DNA from 4 places in the Shewanella sp. SM23 genome. Region 4 is predicted to be linked to each of the others. Evidence: predicted binding sites of a transcription regulator. Region 4 holds the regulator's gene; each other region holds the start of a gene.
What was found. The regulator LexA, encoded in region 4, represses DNA repair genes until DNA is damaged. The targets are predictions, from matches to a motif close to TACTGTATNNNNATACAGTA.

Region 1: the regulator LexA is predicted to act here: its motif matches at 2,688-2,707, upstream of recG (ATP-dependent DNA helicase RecG).
Region 2: the regulator LexA is predicted to act here: its motif matches at 2,530-2,549, upstream of recN (DNA repair protein RecN).
Region 3: the regulator LexA is predicted to act here: its motif matches at 3,356-3,375, upstream of recA (recombinase RecA).

Annotation. Positions count from the first base shown of each region.
Region 1 covers NZ_JAKKRM010000007.1:103,279-108,657, forward strand. The annotation lists gene L5L98_RS10960 (tetratricopeptide repeat protein) at 34-738, shown strand; gene L5L98_RS10965 (sensor histidine kinase) at 857-1,936, shown strand; gene L5L98_RS10970 (DNA-binding response regulator) at 1,936-2,532, shown strand; gene recG (ATP-dependent DNA helicase RecG) at 2,724-4,799, shown strand; gene L5L98_RS10980 (DUF3014 domain-containing protein) at 5,002-5,379, shown strand, end outside.
Region 2 covers NZ_JAKKRM010000005.1:255,021-260,399, reverse strand. The annotation lists gene L5L98_RS09230 (DUF3319 domain-containing protein) at 20-253, shown strand; gene L5L98_RS09225 (LysR family transcriptional regulator) at 290-1,189, opposite strand; gene L5L98_RS09220 (AEC family transporter) at 1,489-2,451, shown strand; gene recN (DNA repair protein RecN) at 2,580-4,238, shown strand; gene L5L98_RS09210 (phosphatidylglycerophosphatase A) at 4,392-4,886, opposite strand; gene thiL (thiamine-phosphate kinase) at 4,902-5,379, opposite strand, start outside.
Region 3 covers NZ_JAKKRM010000005.1:287,626-293,004, forward strand. The annotation lists gene rpoS (RNA polymerase sigma factor RpoS) at 1-377, shown strand, start outside; gene mutS (DNA mismatch repair protein MutS) at 510-3,080, opposite strand; gene recA (recombinase RecA) at 3,483-4,550, shown strand; gene L5L98_RS09350 (regulatory protein RecX) at 4,568-5,038, shown strand; gene alaS (alanine--tRNA ligase) at 5,358-5,379, shown strand, end outside.
Region 4 covers NZ_JAKKRM010000009.1:174,193-179,571, reverse strand. The annotation lists gene mtr (tryptophan permease) at 1-36, opposite strand, end outside; gene plsB (glycerol-3-phosphate 1-O-acyltransferase PlsB) at 36-2,459, opposite strand; gene lexA (transcriptional repressor LexA) at 2,620-3,240, shown strand; gene L5L98_RS13195 (cell division inhibitor SulA) at 3,237-3,749, shown strand; gene coxB (cytochrome c oxidase subunit II) at 4,153-5,379, shown strand, end outside.

The DNA of each region.
Region 1 (5,379 bases), on a different contig from region 4:
AACATTGGGAAACTCACTCAATAAGGAAATACCATGAAAACATTACTCCTCGCCTCCAGCTTTTTGCTTATCAGTACTCACTCGTTTGCAGTAACGCCATCAAACACTAACATCACCAATGTAGACGCGGCCTCGAATGCGATGAATCTAACGCAATTACAACAACTGAGCGGTAGCACTCAAGATTATGATAAAGCCTATGCGAACTATCGCTTAGCCATCAGTGCCAATGTAATGGGGCAGAAAACACTCGCTAGCAGCGCACTGACTACAGCACAAACCACATTAGAAGCACTCGAAACCAGCCAAGCGAATGCAGAATCCCTCGCGCTGTTATCGTCGGTTTATGGCATGCAAATCGCCTTAGACAATAGCAAAGGTGCAACGCTCGGCATGAAATCCGCCAAGGCGATTACCAGTGCCGAACAATTAGAACCACAAAATCCACGGGTAGCACTTGTTAAAGCCATCGCCGCCTATAACACGCCAGCCATATTTGGCGGCAGCATGCAAAATGCTAAGACCTTAGCCACTACAGCAATAGAAAGATTCGCCCAGCCTTGCGACAATATTTGCTGGGGTGAAGCCGAAGCTTACACGTGGCGCGGGCTCGCTAAACAGGAATTAGGCGATAGCCAAGGCGCGATTGAAGATTGGCAACAAGCGATCAAAGTACAAGCAGATTACGGTTGGGCAAAATTTTTGCTTCAACAAAATCAGCAATTAAGTGCAAAATAGACAAAGTTGTTAACGGGGATCTATGGCGCTGACGATAGCGCCAATCCCTAAAAAGAATAAATTAAAACAGATGCCATCGGTGGGCATTCAACAACCAACTCAGTGACACAGAGGCATCATGATAAGCACTCCGCTTCAGCTCGAACGAAAACTTGCTTGGGTGTATTTGATAAACTTAGTGTTTTATCTGATCCCACTTGCCATAAATCCCTATCCAAGCTGGAAAATCGCCCTCAGTTTTGCCGTATTAATCCCTTTTATTGCCAGTTATTTTTGGACTTATAAGTGCAATAGCCGTAGCGCCTATCTGCCCATTCTCATTATGGTGGCCATAGCAATAGCGATCACACCAATCAACCCAGGCTCTATCTCGCTATTTACCTTTGCAGCCTTCTTCATTGGCTTTTTTTATCCTCTCCGGACCTGTCTGTTGGCTATTGCAGCCCTCATCGGCCTGTTGTTTGCCCTCAATGAGATTTACCACTTTAACAGTTACTACTTTCCGCTTTACGGCTCGGGATTAGTGCTCGGCGTGGGCATGTTTGGTGTCGCCGAACGCAGACGTTATCGGCATAAATTGAAAGAACAGCAAAGTGCCCAAGAAATTACCACCTTGGCCACTATGCTTGAGCGTGAACGTATCGCGCGGGATCTACACGACATTATGGGGCATAGCCTATCTTCCATCGCCCTTAAGGCTGAGCTAGCCGAAAAGCTTATCGCAAAACAAGAATATGAACTCGCATCAACCCAATTGACTGAGCTAGGACAAATTGCAAGGGAAAGTTTAAGCCAGATCCGCCACACAGTGTCAGACTACAAACACAAGGGCCTAGAGAGTTGCGTGACGCAGCTTTGTAAATCCTTAAGGGATAAAGGCTTAAGTGTCGAGCTCAGTGGTGAGCTACCCAAGCTAGGTGCAAGCACAGAAAGCCAACTGAGTTTGATCCTCACCGAACTCATTAATAATATTCTTCGCCATAGCGGTGCAAGTGAATGCTCTATCCACTTTTCTAAGCAATCAGACCGCCTGCTGCTCGAAGTCAAAGACAATGCCGCGGCCAAACCTTTTATAGAGGGTAATGGCCTCACTGGTATACGCGAGCGTCTCGACAGTTTAGGCGGCAGCTTGAGCTATAATCTCGAACAGGGATATAGATTTACCGTCAGTTTACCTTTGCAGGGAGCAACACATTAATGAAGATTTTATTGGCGGAAGATCAAGCTATGGTGCGAGGAGCACTCGCCGCACTCCTCACGCTTGCAGGGGGTTTTAGTATCACCCAAGCGAGTGACGGCGACGAAGCTCTAAGCTTACTCAAACAGCAAAGCTTTGATCTCTTGCTAACGGATATCGAAATGCCCGGCCGCACAGGCTTAGAGCTGGCTACATGGTTAAAGGAGCAACATAGCCAAACCAAGATAGTGGTCATTACCACCTTCGGCCGTGCGGGCTATATTAAACGTGCCATCGAAGCGGGTGTGGGCGGCTTTCTGCTTAAAGATGCACCCTCAGAAACCTTAGTCAACGCGATTCAACAAGTGATGGCGGGAAAACGAGTGATCGATCCTGAACTTGCCATGATGGCGATTGGCGATGTCGACCCACTCAACGACAAAGAACGCCGCGCTCTTCGCCTCGCTAGCGAAGGCAAATCCACCTCCGACATCGCCGAAACTCTTTTTATCGCTGAAGGGACTGTTCGCAACTACCTCTCTGAAGCCATAGCCAAACTCAATGCCAGCAATCGAATCGATGCAGCGCGCATCGCCAAACAAAAAGGCTGGTTGTAATAACACTCACAGTTAACCACGCTTTCAGCCTAACGATCTCTTATCAACAATTTTGCGGCCTTAAGGTCGCAGAAAGATATTAGCTATGCTTCCAAACAAAATTTGATAACACCCTAATTCCCCTTGAGATTGCCTTACGCTTATTCTCTGTTAATATATGTATAAATTCACAGTGATTGAGTGCTAACGACTTGCAGCAATTGGATCTTGTTCCGATCACCGACCTCAAAGGCGTCGCCAAAAAGGTCGCGGAGAAACTCGCAAAGCTCGGCATCACAACAGTACAAGATCTGCTGTTTCACTTACCCCTGCGCTACGAAGATAGAACCCAAATCTATCCCATTGCCGCCCTCAGCCTAGGCGGTTATGGCACTATAGAAGCTGAAATCCAATCGACACAAATCATCCAAGGCCGCAAGCGCATGCTGGTCTGCAATGTGCGCGACGATACGGGCAGCTTAAGCCTGCGCTTCTTTAACTTTTCCGTTGCTCAGCGTAATGCCATGCAAAATGGTTTGATGATCCGCGCCTATGGTGAAGTGCGCCGTGGTAGTCATCAAGCTGAGATAGTGCATCCAGAATATAAAGTGGTGTATCCCGGTGAAGATGTTCATCTGAGTGATACCCTAACGCCGATTTATCCCACGACTGAGGGCTTAAAACAGGCGAGTTGGCTAAAGCTGACCGAGCAAGCCTTGGTATTGCTGGAAGAGGGTGGCTTAACTGAGCTGCTGCCACCGCAATTGCAACCTAACAACATCAGCCTTAAACAAGCGCTGCAGACGCTACATCGCCCTCCTGCGGGGATCTCTCAGTTCGATTTAGAGTTAGGCCAACACCCAGCCCAGCAACGACTCGTGCAGGAAGAATTACTCGCCCACAATCTCAGCATGTTACGCCTAAGGCAGCGCAGTAATTTAGATGCCGCTGTCACCATGCAGGCCACGGGGCAGTTGCTCAATCCCTTCCTCGCGGCTTTGCCCTTTAAGCCAACTGGCGCCCAGCAAAGAGTCGTGGCTGATATAGGCAAAGATTTAGAAAAACCGCACCCTATGATGCGCTTAGTGCAAGGGGATGTTGGCTCGGGCAAAACCTTAGTCGCGGCGATGGCGGCATTACAAGCGATTGAAAACGGGTATCAAGTTGCCATGATGGCACCGACCGAGTTATTGGCCGAGCAACATGCAACTAACTTTGCCGCTTGGTTTGAGCCACTCGGGCTTAAAGTCGGTTGGCTAGCGGGTAAACTCAAAGGCAAGGCCAGAACCCAATCCCTTGCGGATATTGAATCTGGCGCAGCCCAGATGGTAATTGGGACCCATGCCATCTTCCAGCAGCATGTAGTCTTTAGCAAACTCGCGTTAATTATTATCGATGAGCAACACAGATTCGGCGTACACCAACGCTTAGGCCTGCGGGAAAAGGGCGTGAACCAAGGTTTCCACCCGCATCAATTGATCATGACAGCCACACCTATTCCCCGCACGCTGGCGATGACGGCCTATGCAGATCTCGACACGTCCATTATCGATGAACTGCCGCCGGGGCGAACTCCAGTGACCACTGTGGCGATTGCTGATTTACGCCGTAACGAAGTGCTTGAACGGGTGCGTAACGCCGTCATCACAGATAAACGTCAGGCCTATTGGGTGTGTACTCTGATTGAAGAATCCGAAGTGCTCGAATGCCAAGCCGCCGAAGACACAGCCGAAGAACTGCGCCTCGCCCTGCCCGAGCTCAATATTGGCCTAGTGCATGGCAGATTGAAGAGCGCCGAGAAACAGCAAATCATGGCTGACTTTAAGGCTGGCATTATTCATCTACTGGTAGCGACAACCGTGATTGAAGTGGGCGTCGACGTGCCTAATGCCAGCCTGATGATCATTGAAAACCCTGAACGTTTAGGTCTAGCACAACTACATCAACTGCGCGGACGAGTCGGCCGAGGCGCCATCGCAAGCCATTGTGTGTTACTCTACAAGGCGCCGTTGAGCCATACCGCCACCCAAAGACTGAGTGTACTCAGACAAAGCAATGATGGTTTCATCATAGCGCAGAAAGATTTAGAAATTCGTGGCCCGGGTGAAGTGCTTGGCACTAAGCAAACGGGACTGGCTGAGCTCAAAATTGCCGATCTGGTGCGCGATCAAGCTTTGATCCCACACATTCAGAAATTAGCGAGCCATGTAATGGCGCAAGCTCCCGAAAAAGTCGATGCAATTATTTTACGTTGGCTCGGGCACAGGCAGCACTATGTGCAGGCTTAAGCCGTAAATATAAAGGGTAAAGGACGAGGCGTAACATCTGCCTTTACTCGAAATAAATTGTTTATGTTCAGCTAAGCGCTATAGACAAGCGCATGGAAACTTGCAAAATGAACCTGCGGCCTTCAAATAGCCCGCTCTTGCACTTTAATGTTAGCTGCATGTATTCACCAAGTTACCTTGACACTCAAGCGAAGGATGTAAAATGCAAGTTAATCAAGATGATAGAATAACACCTCAAGAGACTTCTTCTAGCAGCAATCGCTTTGCGCTTTTTGCGATAGTGCTCGTCGTGCTACTTTCTGCCGGAGGATATTATTACTACAGCGGTGATTCTGACTCACCTAAACTCATCCCTAACGCCCCTATTGTATTGCCTGAAACACCGCCATCTGAACCTATGACGCTCGAAAGTGCGCCAGAGCCTGAAACCACTGAGACGACGCCTGCCGTTACAGAAACGAACACCAATAGCACTGAAACCACTGCAGTGACAGAGCCTGAAGTTGTCGTAGAACCTGTGCCTGTGCTGGCAGAAAGTGATGCATTTGTGCAACAAAAAGCCCTCGCCATGATCAATAAC
Region 2 (5,379 bases), on a different contig from region 4:
TAAAGATTGAGTTATTCCAATGAGAAAGATTGTTTATCAAGGATTTATCTTAACCAATAGCGAAGGACGCACCGACAGTTGGAAACTGACCATCAAAGATCAACAGCGTATCGGTTCTTTATTTGAACTACGGCGTTTAGTGGGATACTTCTTAGAACTCGGCATACTGCCCGCGACACGCTCCAGCCTGCAAGACGCAAAACAAACGCAAAACACCATGAGCAAAAACACCGTAAAACCTAAAAGACGCTAAAAATCAGTTCCCTTATTAAAGAATAACTCGGTTAAATCAACGCATAGAGAATAACTCTGGCGCCTTTGACTGCATAAACTCAATAAAGACTCTTACCTTTAGCGGCTGCTGGCTGCGCTGATGATATAAAATCGAAATCCGCCTCTGCTCGCCAATCCATTCCGGCAGTAATACTTTAAGTTTCCCTTCTTTAATCTGCTGTTTTACAAACAGTTCAGGACCATACAAGATCCCGCCATGGCCTAAGGTCGCCTGAATCGCTCCGTGTAAGTCCGTGAGGGTGAGCTTAGTCGGGCCATTAAAATAAAAAGACTCGCCGCTTGGATGCTTTAAATGCCAATTAAACAGCGGCCAGACTTTTATCAGTTGATGGGCTTCAAGATCATCGGGATGCACAAGTTTAGGTGCCTGAGCCAAATATTCTGGTGTGGCAAACAGGCAATAGTCGAGCTCGCCTAAGGTACTCGACACCCAAGAAGAATCAGGCTGAGCTCCGCCAACAATCGCCACATCTATGCCTTTGTCGATCAAATCTACTAACTCATTACTCTGGGAAATGTGCAAACGGATATCAGGATACAAACGGCCAAACTCATTCAATGCTTGAATAAACACGATGGAAATAATCGAAATCGGCGCGGCGATGCGTAAGGTTCCCTCGGGTTTATCACTGCCTAAACCACTTAGTTCATCAAATTGAGCAACCACACTCTGGTAGCGTTGAAAGAGCGCCAGCCCTTCCTCTGTCAGTCGCAACTTGCGGGTGCTGCGCATAAAAAGCTGTTTATCGAGCTTCTCTTCCAACTTCGCTAACTTGCGGCTCACAGTGGCGATGGGCATATCGAGCTCTTTCGCCGCCTGCGAAAAACTGCCCGCATTGACTAAATGCACAAAAAGATAGACAAGTTGTAGTTCAGCGCTTAAATCATCACTCATTGCATGTCCTAATTCTGTTCTAGCTGCCCACTTTAGGCACTATATAAAGTCATCAACAATCACAGCGTACGCTAAGTCATTGTGTTTTAAACATCAATTAATCCACTTATACGACCATAGCGCAATAGCCTTAGACTGAAATGATATGTTATTTTGTGGCGAGTTTTACTGCGCTGGCGCTAGTTCTGGTTCTAACGTGACATAAAAAAGGCAAGCGCCCACCCAAAATCATAGTGATAGTAGAAATAACGGTGGTGGCTGAGTTTATTCAAATTTAATCGTAAGGATGAGTGAGGGAAATGACCATTTTAACCCCTCTGTTTGCCGTCTTCGGGATCATGTTGCTCGGCACACTAGTGCAAAAATTAAAACTCTTGCCCGTCAATACGGATCAAGTGCTAAACCAGTATGTGTACTATATTGCGTTCCCTGCGATCATGCTTATCGCCCTCGCCCAGCAGCCGATTGATGAAATTTTGCAATGGGGATTCATTGCGGGCTACAGCACGGCTATGGTGATTACTTATCTTGTCTGCCTTGGGCTCTCGCTGCTTGCTAACCCTAAACAGCATGCGGTTGCCGCCATTCGAGCCCTCAATGCCACCTTTGGTAATACGGCATTTATTGGTATTCCACTGCTTATCATCTTATTCCCGCAGCAGCAAAGTGCCTTAGTTGCCGCCGCGATTGCCAGCTTATTATCCGTGCTGATGTTTGCCGTCGCCTTAGTCTCGATGGAACTGGCCACTAACACCCAAAGACAACACCACGCCTTAGTCATAATTATGATGGCGGTCGGTAAAAACCCTATCGTTATTGGTAGCTTGATTGGCGTCGGCATTTCAGCGCTAGAGATAAAACTGCCCTCTGGGCTGGCGCTAATGATCCAGCAAATAGGCAATACCTCAAGCCCCTGCGCCCTATTTGCTATCGGCATGGTACTCGCCAAAGCGATGCGCTACCAGAAAGATAGCAGCGTATTTAGCCCCAAGAATTTTATCGAACTGAGCCTTATCAACCTCTTCAAGCTGGCTATCCAACCGGCACTCGTCTACTTTATGCTTAACCGTTTTGGAGTAAGTGGTGACTACCTGATCATGGGCGTGATCTTGAGCGCACTGCCCACCGCGGCTAGCGTGTACTTACTCGCCCAGCGTTATAACACTCAGGCTTCAACCAGTGCTCAAGGCATTCTATTTGGCACCTTAGTCACTTTCTTCAGTTTACCTATCTTAGAAAGCTTAGTAAGAACCTATGCATAATCAGTTAATTAAAAATATTTACTGTCGATAATGTCGATTTTTCACCCAAGCCACTTTACTGTATATAAAATCAGTATATACTGTTTATCAATACAGTGGTTTGGTATGTTTTTCGACAGGAATTCACTATGCTTTGCCAACTCAGCATTAATAACTTCGCTATCGTCCGTTTTTTAGAACTGGATTTTCGCCCCGGTATGACCAGCATCACAGGTGAAACCGGTGCGGGTAAATCGATTGCCATCGATGCGCTAGGCCTATGCCTAGGCAATCGCGCCGATGCCAGCAGTGTTCGTCCCGGAGCCAATAAAACCGAGGTCAGCGCCCGCTTTTCCTTGGATGATATTCCACTGGCGAAACGTTGGTTAGAAGATAACGATCTTGAACTCGATGATGAGTGCATTCTACGTCGGACTATTGGTAGCGATGGCCGTTCACGCGCCTACATCAATGGGAATCCAGTGCCGCTGACGCAGCTAAAATTACTGGGTCAGTTGCTTATCGGTATTCACGGTCAACATGCGCACCATGCAATGTTAAAAAGTGAACATCAACTCACCCTGCTCGACAGTTATGCCAACCACAGATTGCTTATAGATACGGTTGCCGCTAGCTTTCAACGCTGCAAGCAAATTGAGGCCGATCTAAAACAACTCGAAGCCTCCCAGCATGAACGTATTGCCCGTAAGCAATTAGTGCAATATCAAGTAGAAGAACTCGATGAGTTTGATCTTAAAGTTGATGAGTTCGATGAGATTGAGCAAGAGCACAAACGTCTGGCTAATGGCACTGAGTTGATTGATACCTGTCAGGCGAGCTTAGATATACTCACAGAGGGCGAAGAGAACAATATAGAGTCGCTACTCAACCGAGTCGTTTCCCTCGCCGAAGATCTGCAAAGCTACGATCCCGCATTAAGCAATATCAACACTATGCTCAATGATGCCTTAATCCAAGTGCAAGAAAGTGCAGGCGAATTACAGCACTATTTGAGTAAACTTGAACTCGATCCAACCCACTTTGCCTATTTAGAAGAACGGCTATCAAAAGCCATGCAACTGGCGCGTAAGCATCATGTTAGCCCGAATAAACTGGCCGAGCATCATTTAGCATTAAAGGCTGAGCTAAGCACCTTAGACAGTGATGAAAGTAAACTTGAAGAAATTCAGATTCAAGTCGAGACAAGTAGAGCCGCTTATCTTAGCTATGCGCAAAAGCTCAGCCAAAGCCGTGCCCGCTATGCTAAAGAACTCGACAAACTGGTGACTCAGTCAATCCACGAACTGAATATGCCTAAGGGTAAATTTACGATCGAAGTCAATTTCCACCCCGAGCAAATGTCAGCCAATGGCAGTGACAATATCGAATTTATGGTAACCACTAACCCTGGCCAACCTTTGCAACCGATTTCGAAAGTCGCGTCTGGCGGTGAGCTCTCACGGATAGGGCTAGGGATCCAAGTGATTACCGCGAAGAAAGTTGCCACACCGACATTAATTTTCGATGAGGTGGATGTCGGGATTTCCGGCCCCACCGCAGCAGTGGTGGGCCGCATGTTACGCAGCTTAGGGGAATCGACCCAAGTACTGTGCGTGACTCACTTGCCGCAAGTTGCGGGCAATGGTCATCAACACATGTTCGTCGATAAATTTAATAAGGCAGGCAGTACTGAGACCACAATGAAATCGCTCGATCGTGAGCAGCGTATCCAAGAGCTTGCAAGACTGTTAGGTGGCGATACTATCACCAGCAATACCCTCGCGAACGCAAGGGAACTGCTGCAATAGTAGTATGGTTTAGATAACGAATGAGGTAGCTAAACGCTTGAATCTACACACTCTAGATCACAAGCTAAGGGGCCATATCAAAAACTAAGGGTTAGTTGATGGAGATGCTAACGAACATGTCGGGTTAACTATCATGTTAGGTTAACGATAATGTTAGCTAACACACCAGACTAGCCCTTGCAGACAAATAAATGAAAACACGCCCGCTAACACATCGTCAATCATAATGCCAAAGCCACCATGAACTTTGGCATCGAGCCATCGAATAGGCCAAGGTTTGATGATGTCGAAAAAGCGAAATAGACCAAAGCCGACTAACAACCAACCCCAACCTGCTGGTGCCGCTATCATAGTGATCAGTAGCCCAACCACTTCATCCCACACAATCGCACCGTGATCGTGTACCCCCATATCTTGAGCGGCTTTACCGCAGATATAAAATCCCGCAAATGCGCTCAATAAGGTTAAGCCGATATACCAAGTGAGCGGTAATGGCGCCATCAATAAATAGAGGGGAATGGCTGCTAAGGTACCGAAAGTACCAGGCGCTTTAGCGGCGAGTCCGCTACCAAAACCGAGTGCCAAAAAGTGGACAGGATTTTTTAATGACAGGCGCGTTAGCACCTGATCCTTTGACAACCATTTCATTAACATGCTCTTCGCTTAAAAGTGCTCGAAACCGTGATACGGCGGTGTAAACGGCTCACCATTAAGTTGCAACTTGAGCTTACTGCCTGCACAAATTTGTCCAACGCGAACAAACTTTGCTCCTGCATGGCTCAACGCTGTCTCAAGCGCACCTTTTTGCGCCTCAGGAACGGTGAACAGCAGTTCATAATCTTCGCCCCCCGTCAGCGCATAACCTAAGGCATGCTCCTCGCTGACGGTATCTTGCATCGCGCGTGAAAGCGGGATGCAATTAACGTCCACCACAGCACCGACTGCCGAAGCCTTAAGCACATGACCGATATCCGAGATAAACCCGTCGGAAAGGTCGATTGCACTGGAGGCAAGCGAACGCAAAGCTTGGCCCGCTAAAACTCTTGGTGTTGGACGATAATGGCGATTGATCAGGAATTCTTTATGCTCGGCTCTAGCCTGTTGCGCGCCGCGAATGATATCCAGACCTAAAGCCGAATCT
Region 3 (5,379 bases), on a different contig from region 4:
GCTCTGATGTGAGCCGCATGCTTAAGCTGAATGAAAAAATTACCTCTGTTGATACGCCTTTGGGGGGCGATAACGAGAAAGCATTATTAGATGTATTGGCCGATGATGATAGTGTTGGCCCTGACTATAAAGTGCAAGATGAAGACATCTCTAACTCGGTGGTGAAATGGCTTAACGAGTTGAACACAAAACAAAGAGAAGTATTAGCCCGTCGTTTTGGTTTGTTAGGTTATGAACCTTCTACGCTTGAAGATGTGGGGGCTGAAATTGGTTTAACCCGTGAACGTGTTCGTCAAATCCAAGTGGAAGCATTAAAACGCTTACGTGATTTATTGGGTTCTCAAGGTTTATCTGTTGAAGCTTTATTTAGAAACTAATATCTGTCTTCTGGTGCCTTTCAGAGAAGCTATCCAGAAAATGCACTTAGTGTGAGATCACGCCATAAAGTAAAACGCCCACTATAGAGTGGGCGTTGTTATTTTTAGGCTTTTATTTAGATCACCTGATGTCTAGCTCAAGCGTTTCAGTTCATAGAGCAAATCAAGCGCCTGTTTTGGCGTTAAGTTATCGGGATTAATGCTACTTAATTTAGTCAAAGCTGGATTTTCAACCGGTTCAGGTAAAGCGAGTAAGCTTTGAATGGGCGTCCTCGTTCCTTCTGGTTGGTGATCGCGACTCTCCAATTGCTGCAATTTATGTTTCGCTGCTTTAATCACTTTGTTTGGCACGCCGGCAAGCGCCGCAACTTGTAAGCCGTAGCTTTTACTGGCGGCGCCTTCTTGTACTGCATGCATAAAGGCGATGGTATCATCGTGCTCTATGGCATCAAGGTGCACATTGTAAACACCTGCCATTAAGTCAGGTAATTGAGTTAGCTCAAAATAATGGGTGGCGAATAGGGTCATAGCCCCGACTTGCTGGGCTAAATACTCTGCTGCCGACCAAGCTAGCGATAAACCATCATAGGTGGATGTTCCACGGCCGATTTCATCCATTAACACTAAACTACTGGCAGTGGCATTGTGCAGAATGTTGGCAGTTTCAGTCATTTCTACCATAAAGGTTGAGCGGCCAGAGGCCAGATCGTCTGATGCGCCAATACGGGTAAATATACGATCAATCGGGCCAATCAGGGCGCGATCTGCTGGAACAAAACAACCAATATGGGCCATCAGCGTGATCAAGGCGACTTGGCGCATATAGGTCGATTTACCGCCCATGTTAGGTCCAGTCACAATCAACATATGTCTTTGATTGTGCAAGGTCACGGGGTTAGCGATAAACGGTGTTTGACTGACACGCTCCACCACTGGGTGACGACCAGCCTCTATCTGTACGCCGATATCTTGGCTCAGCTCTGGGCAAGTGTAGCCTAAGGTTTCGGCGCGCTCAGCAAAGTTACTCAACACATCAAGCTCAGCCGCCGCTCGAGCAAAAGCTTGTAATTCATGCAATTTTGGCAGAATAAGATCGAACAACTGTTCCCATAACTGCTTTTCGAGTGCCAGCGCTTTACCTTGGCTCGAGAGCACTTTTTCTTCGTACTCCTTAAGTTCGGGCGTGATATAACGCTCCATATTCTTAAGGGTTTGACGTCGTTGATAATTGAGCGGTACTTGTGAGGATTGCAGGCGGCTTACTTCGATGTAATAGCCGTGTACGCGGTTATAGCCGACTTTAAGTGTGTTAATACCAGTACGTTCTTTTTCCCTAGCTTCGAGTTGTACTAAGTAATCACTCGCTCCTTCGCTCAGACCGCGCCATTCATCTAGTTCGCTGTTGTAGCCTTCACGGATCACCCCGCCATCGCGGATAAGCATAGGTGGATTATCGACTATCGCGCGCTCAAGTAGGGCTTGCTCAGCGGGGAACTCACCTAAGTGTTGACGCAACTGGGTCGTGTGCGGTGCGCTCAGTGTACTTAAACTCAGTTGTAATTCAGGCAATAAGCCCAGTGCTTGACGTAAACGTGCAAAGTCCCTTGGACGGGCAGTGCGCAGGGCTAACCTTGCCATGATACGTTCGATATCGCCAAGTGCCTTTAACTGCTCATGCAAACCTTCGTGGGCTGCGGTATCGAGGAGTTCAGTCACCGCCTGTTGGCGCGCCTTGATTTGCTTAGGATCTCGCAGAGGCTGATGGATCCAGCGTTGTAACATACGGCTACCCATAGGCGTTGCCGTATTATCCAATACTGCCGCTAAGGTATTATCGCGGCCACCGGCTAGGTTTTGAGTTAATTCTAAATTTCGGCGAGTTGCCGCATCGAGTACTATGCTATCGGTTTGATTGAAGCGGATAATGGCATTGATATGGGGCAGTGCCGTGCGCTGTGTGTCTTTGACATATTGCATCAAGCAACCCGCAGCCTGCAGTGATAAACGTGCATCTGCGATGCCAAAACCATGTAAGTCTTTAGTGCCGAACTGGGCCAGTAGTAACTTGATACTCGTATCGTAATCAAATTCCCACTCGGGGCGACGGCGTTTGCCTTTAAAACCGTTAAGTAGACCTAGTTCGCCAAAGTCTTCACTGTAGAGAATTTCAACGGGATTAGTGCGTTGCAATTCTGCTTCTAATGACTCTCGGGTGTCTAGCTCAGCAATCACAAAACGTCCGGATGAAACATCTAATGTGGCATAACCAAAACCGACTTTACCTTGATAAACCGCGGCTAACAGATTGTCTTGGCGTTCTTGTAGCAACGCTTCGTCGGTTAAGGTGCCTGGTGTGACAATCCGCACCACTTTACGTTCTACGGGCCCTTTAGATGTCGCGGGATCGCCAATCTGTTCGCAAATCGCAACTGATTGACCAATTTGAACTAATTTTGCAAGATAGCCTTCCACAGCATGGTAAGGAAGTCCCGCCATCGGAATAGGATCGCCACCACTTTTACCGCGCGCAGTGAGTGAAATGCCTAACAGCTCAGAAGCGCGTTTAGCATCGTCATAAAACAACTCGTAGAAGTCACCCATGCGATAAAACAGCAACATATCGTGATGTTCTGCTTTCATCGTCAAGTACTGACGCATCATAGGAGTATGTTTTTCTAAATCATCGGTATCAATTACATTCATTAAATCGTTATCGTCCGTTGTGACTGCCTAAAGGCGATACAGTTTGTGTGGTTAAAGGTGATTAAGCGCTATGGAAGCGGAAGACTGCTGTACAATTTTCAGCTAAAAAGACCACGCAAAATTTGTTGCGCCAATCTTAGCAATAATTTAGTGAAAATTGAGCCCTTAACGATGGATATTGATCAAAGGGAGCTATTATCTGATTTGATATTCGCTAAAACCTTGGCCATATTAAAAATCCTATCAGCTAAAAATAATTCAGTCACAGGTCTTGATACTGTATGATTGTACAGTATACTAGTCAGCAGAATTAAGACAAAAAGCGCGGCTTTTTGAATTACCCGTTTGTAAATTGAATATCACTTTTGACAGCTTAATGCTTGTCTTGATGAGGGAACAGGAATGAAGGTCGATCCAAATAAAGAGAAAGCACTTGCTGCGGTATTGATCCAAATTGAGAAACAATTTGGTAAAGGCTCCATCATGAAGCTGGGCGAAGATCGCTCTATGGATGTTGAGACCATTTCTACCGGTTCTCTGTCTCTGGACGTTGCTTTAGGTGCTGGCGGTTTGCCAATGGGGCGTATCGTTGAGATCTATGGTCCTGAATCATCAGGTAAAACAACACTGACTTTAGAAGTGATTGCCGCAGCGCAACGTGAAGGCAAAACCTGTGCCTTTATCGATGCAGAGCATGCGTTAGACCCTATTTATGCTAAAAAATTGGGCGTAGATATTGATAACCTGCTGTGTTCACAACCGGATACTGGCGAGCAAGCGCTTGAGATTTGTGATGCTTTAACTCGCTCAGGCGCTGTTGACGTTATCGTAGTCGACTCAGTGGCGGCATTAACGCCTAAAGCTGAAATCGAAGGCGAAATTGGTGATTCTCACATGGGCCTAGCGGCGCGTATGATGAGCCAAGCCATGCGTAAACTTGCGGGTAACTTAAAGCAATCTAACACCTTACTTATCTTCATCAACCAAATTCGGATGAAGATTGGTGTGATGTTCGGTAACCCAGAAACTACAACCGGTGGTAACGCGCTGAAGTTTTATGCTTCTGTTCGTTTAGACATTCGCCGCACTGGTGCCATTAAAGACGGCGATGAAGTGGTCGGTAACGAAACTCGCGTTAAAGTGGTGAAAAACAAGGTTGCAGCGCCGTTTAAGCAGGCCGAATTCCAAATCCTTTATGGCCAAGGTATTAACCGTACTGGTGAGTTAGTTGACTTAGGCGTAGCCCATAAGTTGATTGAAAAAGCGGGCGCTTGGTACAGCTATAAAGGTGATAAAATCGGCCAAGGTCGTGCTAATGCTGGCAAATATCTGACTGAAAACCCAGCTATTGCTGCTGAAATTGACAAGATGCTACGTGAGTTGCTTTTGAGTAATCCGAGTGCCTTGGCTGCCAAAGCTGATGATAGTACTGAGGACAATATTGATTTAGAGACAGGCGAAGTATTCTGAGTCAGTCAGCCCATCAAATTGCGGTCGCGCTGTTAGCGCGCCGCGATTATTCCCGTTTACAAATCCGCGATAAATTGCTCGAAAAAGGTTTCGAACTTAACGATATCGAACCTGTACTCGATGCTTGCGAATCCTCCGGTTTTATTAATGATGCTCGTTATGCCGAACTGTTAGTGCGTAGCCACATCAGTCGAGGTCACGGTGCAATACGCATCCGCCAAGCAATCGCACAGAAAGGCTTATCTAAAGATTGTATTGAAGCCGCTTTGGTTAATTGTGATTGTGACTGGTTTGAGCTAGCAAAAGATAAAGCCACCAAAAAGTATGGCGTTCCCCGTGTGACAGAAGTGAAGGGCTCTAAAGCTCGGGATCTCATCGCAAAGGAAAAGGCCAAACGAGTGCGTTTTTTAATGGGCCAAGGCTTTAGCTACGATCAAATCACTTACGCACTAGATTCAGATCCCAATGATCTCGATGAAGATTATTAAATTTGAAGCTAATACTGTAAAAGCTCATCTAAATATCATCAATGAGTCTTGTCCATTTCGTACTCCACATTAGACTCACTTGCTTAAATATTGTCCGTGCCGCGATAAACTTACACCGTCTTTATTTGTGCTTTATCCTGTCGTTTTGCTTCTAGTGACTCTGGTGTGGGCGATTCACGCTAAAATATTAAATTCCTGATGTGTATATCACCAATCAAGACTGGTCGTCCTTCCTTAGTCTGCTTATAATGCTGGGCAAATAGAAATACGGCTAGCCTAAGGCGTAGCTGGTAATGCTTACCCAATTCAGGATGATTTCATGTATCAAACTACAGCAGAGC
Region 4 (5,379 bases):
GGGCTTATGCTTAGCCGCATTCATATGATTTGCCATTAAACTGTGTGCTCCGCGGTGACACTCGCCACTATCGTTTGTCTCACTGACGGACGTAATAAGCTATTGGCCTGATCTCGTATGCGATTGATATTGGACTTATCTTCACTATCCGCCAGATATCCCAATTCTTTGAGCTTCACGCTCAAAGTACCGTAGAGTTTTTTATCGTAGAACTCAGGCGCGGTAATACCATGTAAAGCCCCTAAACGCTGGGCGAGTAAATGGCTCTCAGACTCAAGTTCTGAGCGCTCCATCTTAGGTCTGTTCGCTAACAGATTGAAAATAATAGCGTAGCGTTGCAGAGTCTCGCTCACTGAACTGGCTAACAACAATAATTGGCTTGAGTGCTCAGGCACGACAGCTAAAGTATCTGTCTCAACCACTAAACCTTGCCCAATCAGGAAATCCAGTACTTGCTCAACATAGGCTGGTAAGTCTTTAATTCCCATGAAGAGTTCGGCTTTCAGCAGTGGATAAAAATCGGCAACGATTGAAACCACTTGCTGGCGCAGGATCTGTTCATTGTGGGTTAAACAACTCGCAATTAATGAAGGAACAATAAATAAGTGAATGATATTGTTACGATAGTAAGTCATAGACACAGCCTGACTCGCTTCGATAGACACTATTTCCCCTAAAGGATCGGCACTAACAACAAACTTGTTCAGCTCTAAACCTTGCTGCACTAAATGCTTACCATCACCTTCGGCAACAGATGTATAAGAAGTGTAAGGCACTTTTTTGAGTAGGGTCAGATACAAATCAAGCTGACGCTCCAGCAGACTACGTTCTAAGGCGTTTTGATCTGTCGCCAGTAAAACTAAGCTAGTCAAAGTCACAGAACTCGCGGCTGCGGCATCATTGATACGCGTCATCACCCGATTAGCCAGCACGTTTACCGCTGGCGTTAACCAACTTGGTTTCTGCTCGGGATCATCGGCCAACTCAGCACGCCAGTTTGGCGCACGCTCATTTAAGAAATTTTGCAGGGTAATAGGCTCGCCAAAATTCACATAACCTTGGCCGAAATTACCTAATTTACGAATGGCACCGAACACCTGCCACACAGATTCTTTTTTCTTTTTCTTACCGCTTAACTCTTTATGGTAAGTCGCTACTTCCATCACATGGTCATAGCCTAAATACACTGGCACAAGTGTGACAGGACGTTCAATACCGCGCAGTACGCTGTTCATCGTCATGGCGATCATGCCGGTTTTCGGCGCCAACAGACGGCCAGTACGTGAACGGCCACCTTCGGAGAAGTATTCCACCGAATAACCTTTAGCAAACAGCTGATCTAAATACTCACGAAATACTGCGGTGTACAGCTTGTTACCATTAAAACTACGGCGGATGAAGAAGGCACCACCGCGACGGAACATAGGTCCCGCGGGCCAGAAATTGAGGTTGATGCCAGCAGCAATGTGCGGCGGAACCATGCCTTGATAATACAAAATATACGATAACAGCAGGTAATCCATGTGGCTGCGATGGCAAGGCACATAAACAATCTCGTGGCCATCGTGGTGCAGCTGGCGAACTTGCTCGGCGCCTTTAATGTTGATCCCGCTGTAAAGCTTGTTCCACAGCCAAGTTAAGAAACGCTCGGCAATACGCACTAAACTGTCTGAGTAATCGGCAGCGATTTCATCGAGGTACTCAATAGCCGTCTCGCGCGCTTGGGTCTCAGAAATCTTTTTACTGGCCGCTTCTTCTTGAATCGCCTTGCGCAGCGACTCAGATTTGAGCAACGAATGAAACAGTGCTTGGCGGTTTGGCAGCACAGGCCCTGTCATTACTTTACGTTGACGACGGAAATGCACGCGCGCAACCCGTGCTAACTTATGGGCAATTCCCATGTCGGTGCCATGTTCGTCAGCCATGTAACGCAGGGATACGGCATTCGAGAACTGCACGAAGTTATGTCGACCTAAGAACAGAATCATCAAGCACTTGCGCAACCAAGTCGGGTTTTCCCGCTCAAATACGGCCGCCTTCATAGTGTCGTCTTCTTTCCCTGGCGTGCGACCCCAATACAAACTCACGGGCACCAGTTGAATATCTAATTCAGGACGTTCCTTATGCACGGCTAACAAACGCATAAAGCATTCGAGGAAAGGCTCATTACCAGCACGTTCGCCAAACAGTGGCTTACGTCCTTGAAGACAGACAACCCGAGGCGCAGTCACACCATTAGCCACTAGAGGCTCATAAGGGCTTGGTAAACCTAACTTAGCCGTTATTTCGCTCAAAGCAGCTATGTCACTGAGGGATTCTGTTTTCATCACATAAACAAGGGGTCTGGAAGCATCCAGATTCAGATCGGCAAAGGGATCCTGAGGCACCACAATAGTGTGCACTAAGTGTTTTTGGATCCAACGTAATGATTTCAACCAAAGAGAGTCGTGTTTAGGCATTATTCTTATGCAATTAAGTGCGTTTACTAGCCCGATAGAATACCAGACTATGGGCAATATTCGCTAATTCTCTCCAACATAGCTAAAAAGTGGTTAATACTTGCGCTGCAAATAATACTGTATATACTAACAGTAACTGTATAGAAAAACAGGAAACACCATGAGACCTTTGACGCCACGCCAAGCTGAAATTTTAGAGCTAATTAAACGAAATATTGCCGATACTGGCATGCCACCCACTCGGGCAGAAATCGCAACCCGTTTAGGTTTTAAGAGCGCCAATGCGGCTGAAGAACATCTTAAAGCGTTGGCGAAAAAGGGCTGCATTGAGATCATGCCTGGCACATCTCGGGGCATTCGTCTACCTGCGGAAATCGAAGATTTGACTGAAACAGGTTTACCGCTCATCGGCCAAGTGGCCGCGGGTGAACCTATCCTCGCCCAAGAACATGTTGAACAGTACTACCAAGTCGACCCAAGCATGTTCCATCCCGCCGCCGATTTTTTACTGCGAGTAAAGGGCGACAGCATGAAAAATATCGGCATTCTCGAAGGTGATTTGCTGGCAGTTCATAAAGTAGAACAAGCTAGGAATGGTCAAGTGGTTGTCGCTAGAGTCGATGACGATGTCACTGTTAAACGTTTCGAAAAAAAAGGTAATGTGGTCTATCTACATGCCGAAAATGAAGATTACTCCCCGATTAAAGTGGATTTAGGCTTCCAAAGTTTAACAATTGAAGGACTCGCCGTCGGTGTGATCCGTAATGGAGATTGGCTATGAATAAACTACTTGGCAATGCCCCCCGCCATCCGGGCTTGTGGCTCGATGAAGTCCGTGATGCCGACTATGACTGGCACCATGCGCCTATCGCCTGTATGCCAACTAAGACTCAAGGTCGCCAAGAATTAATTCATCTGAGTGCACAACTCGCTCAGTTAAGCCAACAGGGCCGTTGGTTAGTGCTCATCAACCCTCCAAGTATTGGCTACAAGCAAATGCTCGCCAGCGCAGGTGTGCGTATGGATAGAGTTTTGCTGGTACATGCTAAAGATGAAGTCGAAACCCTGTGGGCGATGGAGAAAGCCCTGACAAGTGGTACGTCCAGTGCAGTCATTACTTGGACTCAATCATTAGATGCGCGGGATAATCGACGCCTACAAATCGTGGCTAAAAGTGCCCGAGCTATGGGCATAGTGCTTGAAGACGTAAACAGTCACTTACATGCCGACGTACGCATTGAGCAAGGCAATCTCTTCGGTCAGCAATCTTTTTTTAGCGCTGTACATTAAATATTCATTTAATTTTTTACCTTGAAAGCCGCCTCACCTATGAATGTGAGGCTTTTTTTTGGCAATTTTTCAGATAATTAGATAAATAAGTGATCTTGATCAATATTTAAACAGCAAGTATGGTTGGTTAAGTCGGTGATGATATATCACCTTCCGTGGTCAATGAATCGAGTATTTATCGAACTCGAAGCGCCACTAAAAATAGAGAACAGATTTATTTCAGCAGTATGTGCCAGCGTGGCTAATTACCAGCAGTAACAATACTTGATTAAAAGTAACAGCCGCCAACGCACGTTGAAGTCAAAAAAGCTTTTTTGGGAACTGAAGAGTTTGCATAGAGTTGAGACTTACTGTGTTGCTCTTCTTTGTAGTTGCTATTCGCAATTGGCAGAGGAGAAGTCTTGTGAAGCAATTGTTGTATTGTTTACTCGTGGTGCTTTTCGCACCACCGTTGACCGCCGCGGACATGCGGTTCAACATGACCCCTGGCGTGACCGAGATCAGTGGCAAGGTTTATCACTTGCACATGACCATCTTGTATATCTGCTGCGCAATAGGCCTAGTGGTCTTTGGCGTCATGATTTACGCCATGATCAACCACAGAAAATCCAAAGGCGCTGTCGCGTCCCACTTTCACGAAAGCACTAAAGTTGAAATCGCTTGGACGATTCTGCCATTTATCATTTTGATCTTAATGGCGATTCCAGCGACAAAAACTTTAATCGCAATGGAAGATCCCAGCAACGCCGATCTCACCGTAAAAGTCACGGGTTCCCAATGGAAATGGCATTACAACTATTTCGATCAAGATATTGATTTTTATAGCATACTGACAACACCCAGAGCACAAATCGAAGGCACCGAAACCAAGGGTGAAAACTATCTATTGGAAGTCGATAAACCGCTCGTTCTACCAATAAACCGCAAAATCCGCTTTCTGATGACTTCAGAGGATGTCATCCATTCTTGGTGGGTACCCGCCTTTGCAATTAAGAAAGATGCCAACCCTGGATTTATCAATGAAGCTTGGACTCGCATCGACAAACCCGGCATTTACCGTGGTCAATGCGCCGAGCTCTGCGGTAAAGACCATGGTTTTATGCCTATCGTAGTACAAGCGTTACCCGAAGCCGAGTTTGAGGCTTGGGTAACAGAGCAGAAACAAGCCGCAGGTGCTGCGGCTGAAGCCGCTCAAGCCGCTTTATCACAAACCCTAAGTAAAGAAGAGTTGATGACTCTAGGCGAACAAGTTTACCTCGGGCACTGCGCAGCCTGCCACCAGCCCAATGGCGAAGGGTTGCAAGGCGTATTTCCGCACCTTAAAGGTAGCCCGATTGCAACAGGACCACTCAGCGCTCACCTTGAAATTGTGCTCAACGGTAAAACGGGTACTGCCATGCAAGCGTTTAGTAAGCAATTGACCGCACAAGAAATCGCGGCAGTGACTACCTACGAGCGGAATGCTTGGGGCAATAATACTGGCGATGCAGTGCAAGCCAAAGACGTCAACGAGTACATGAACGGCAATTCTGCACAAACATCCGCCGCGGTACCAAGCAGTACAACCCCGACACCCGCGCCTGCAACAGACGTCTCAGCTGCAGTCGATCCCGCAAGCCTCCCCACACTC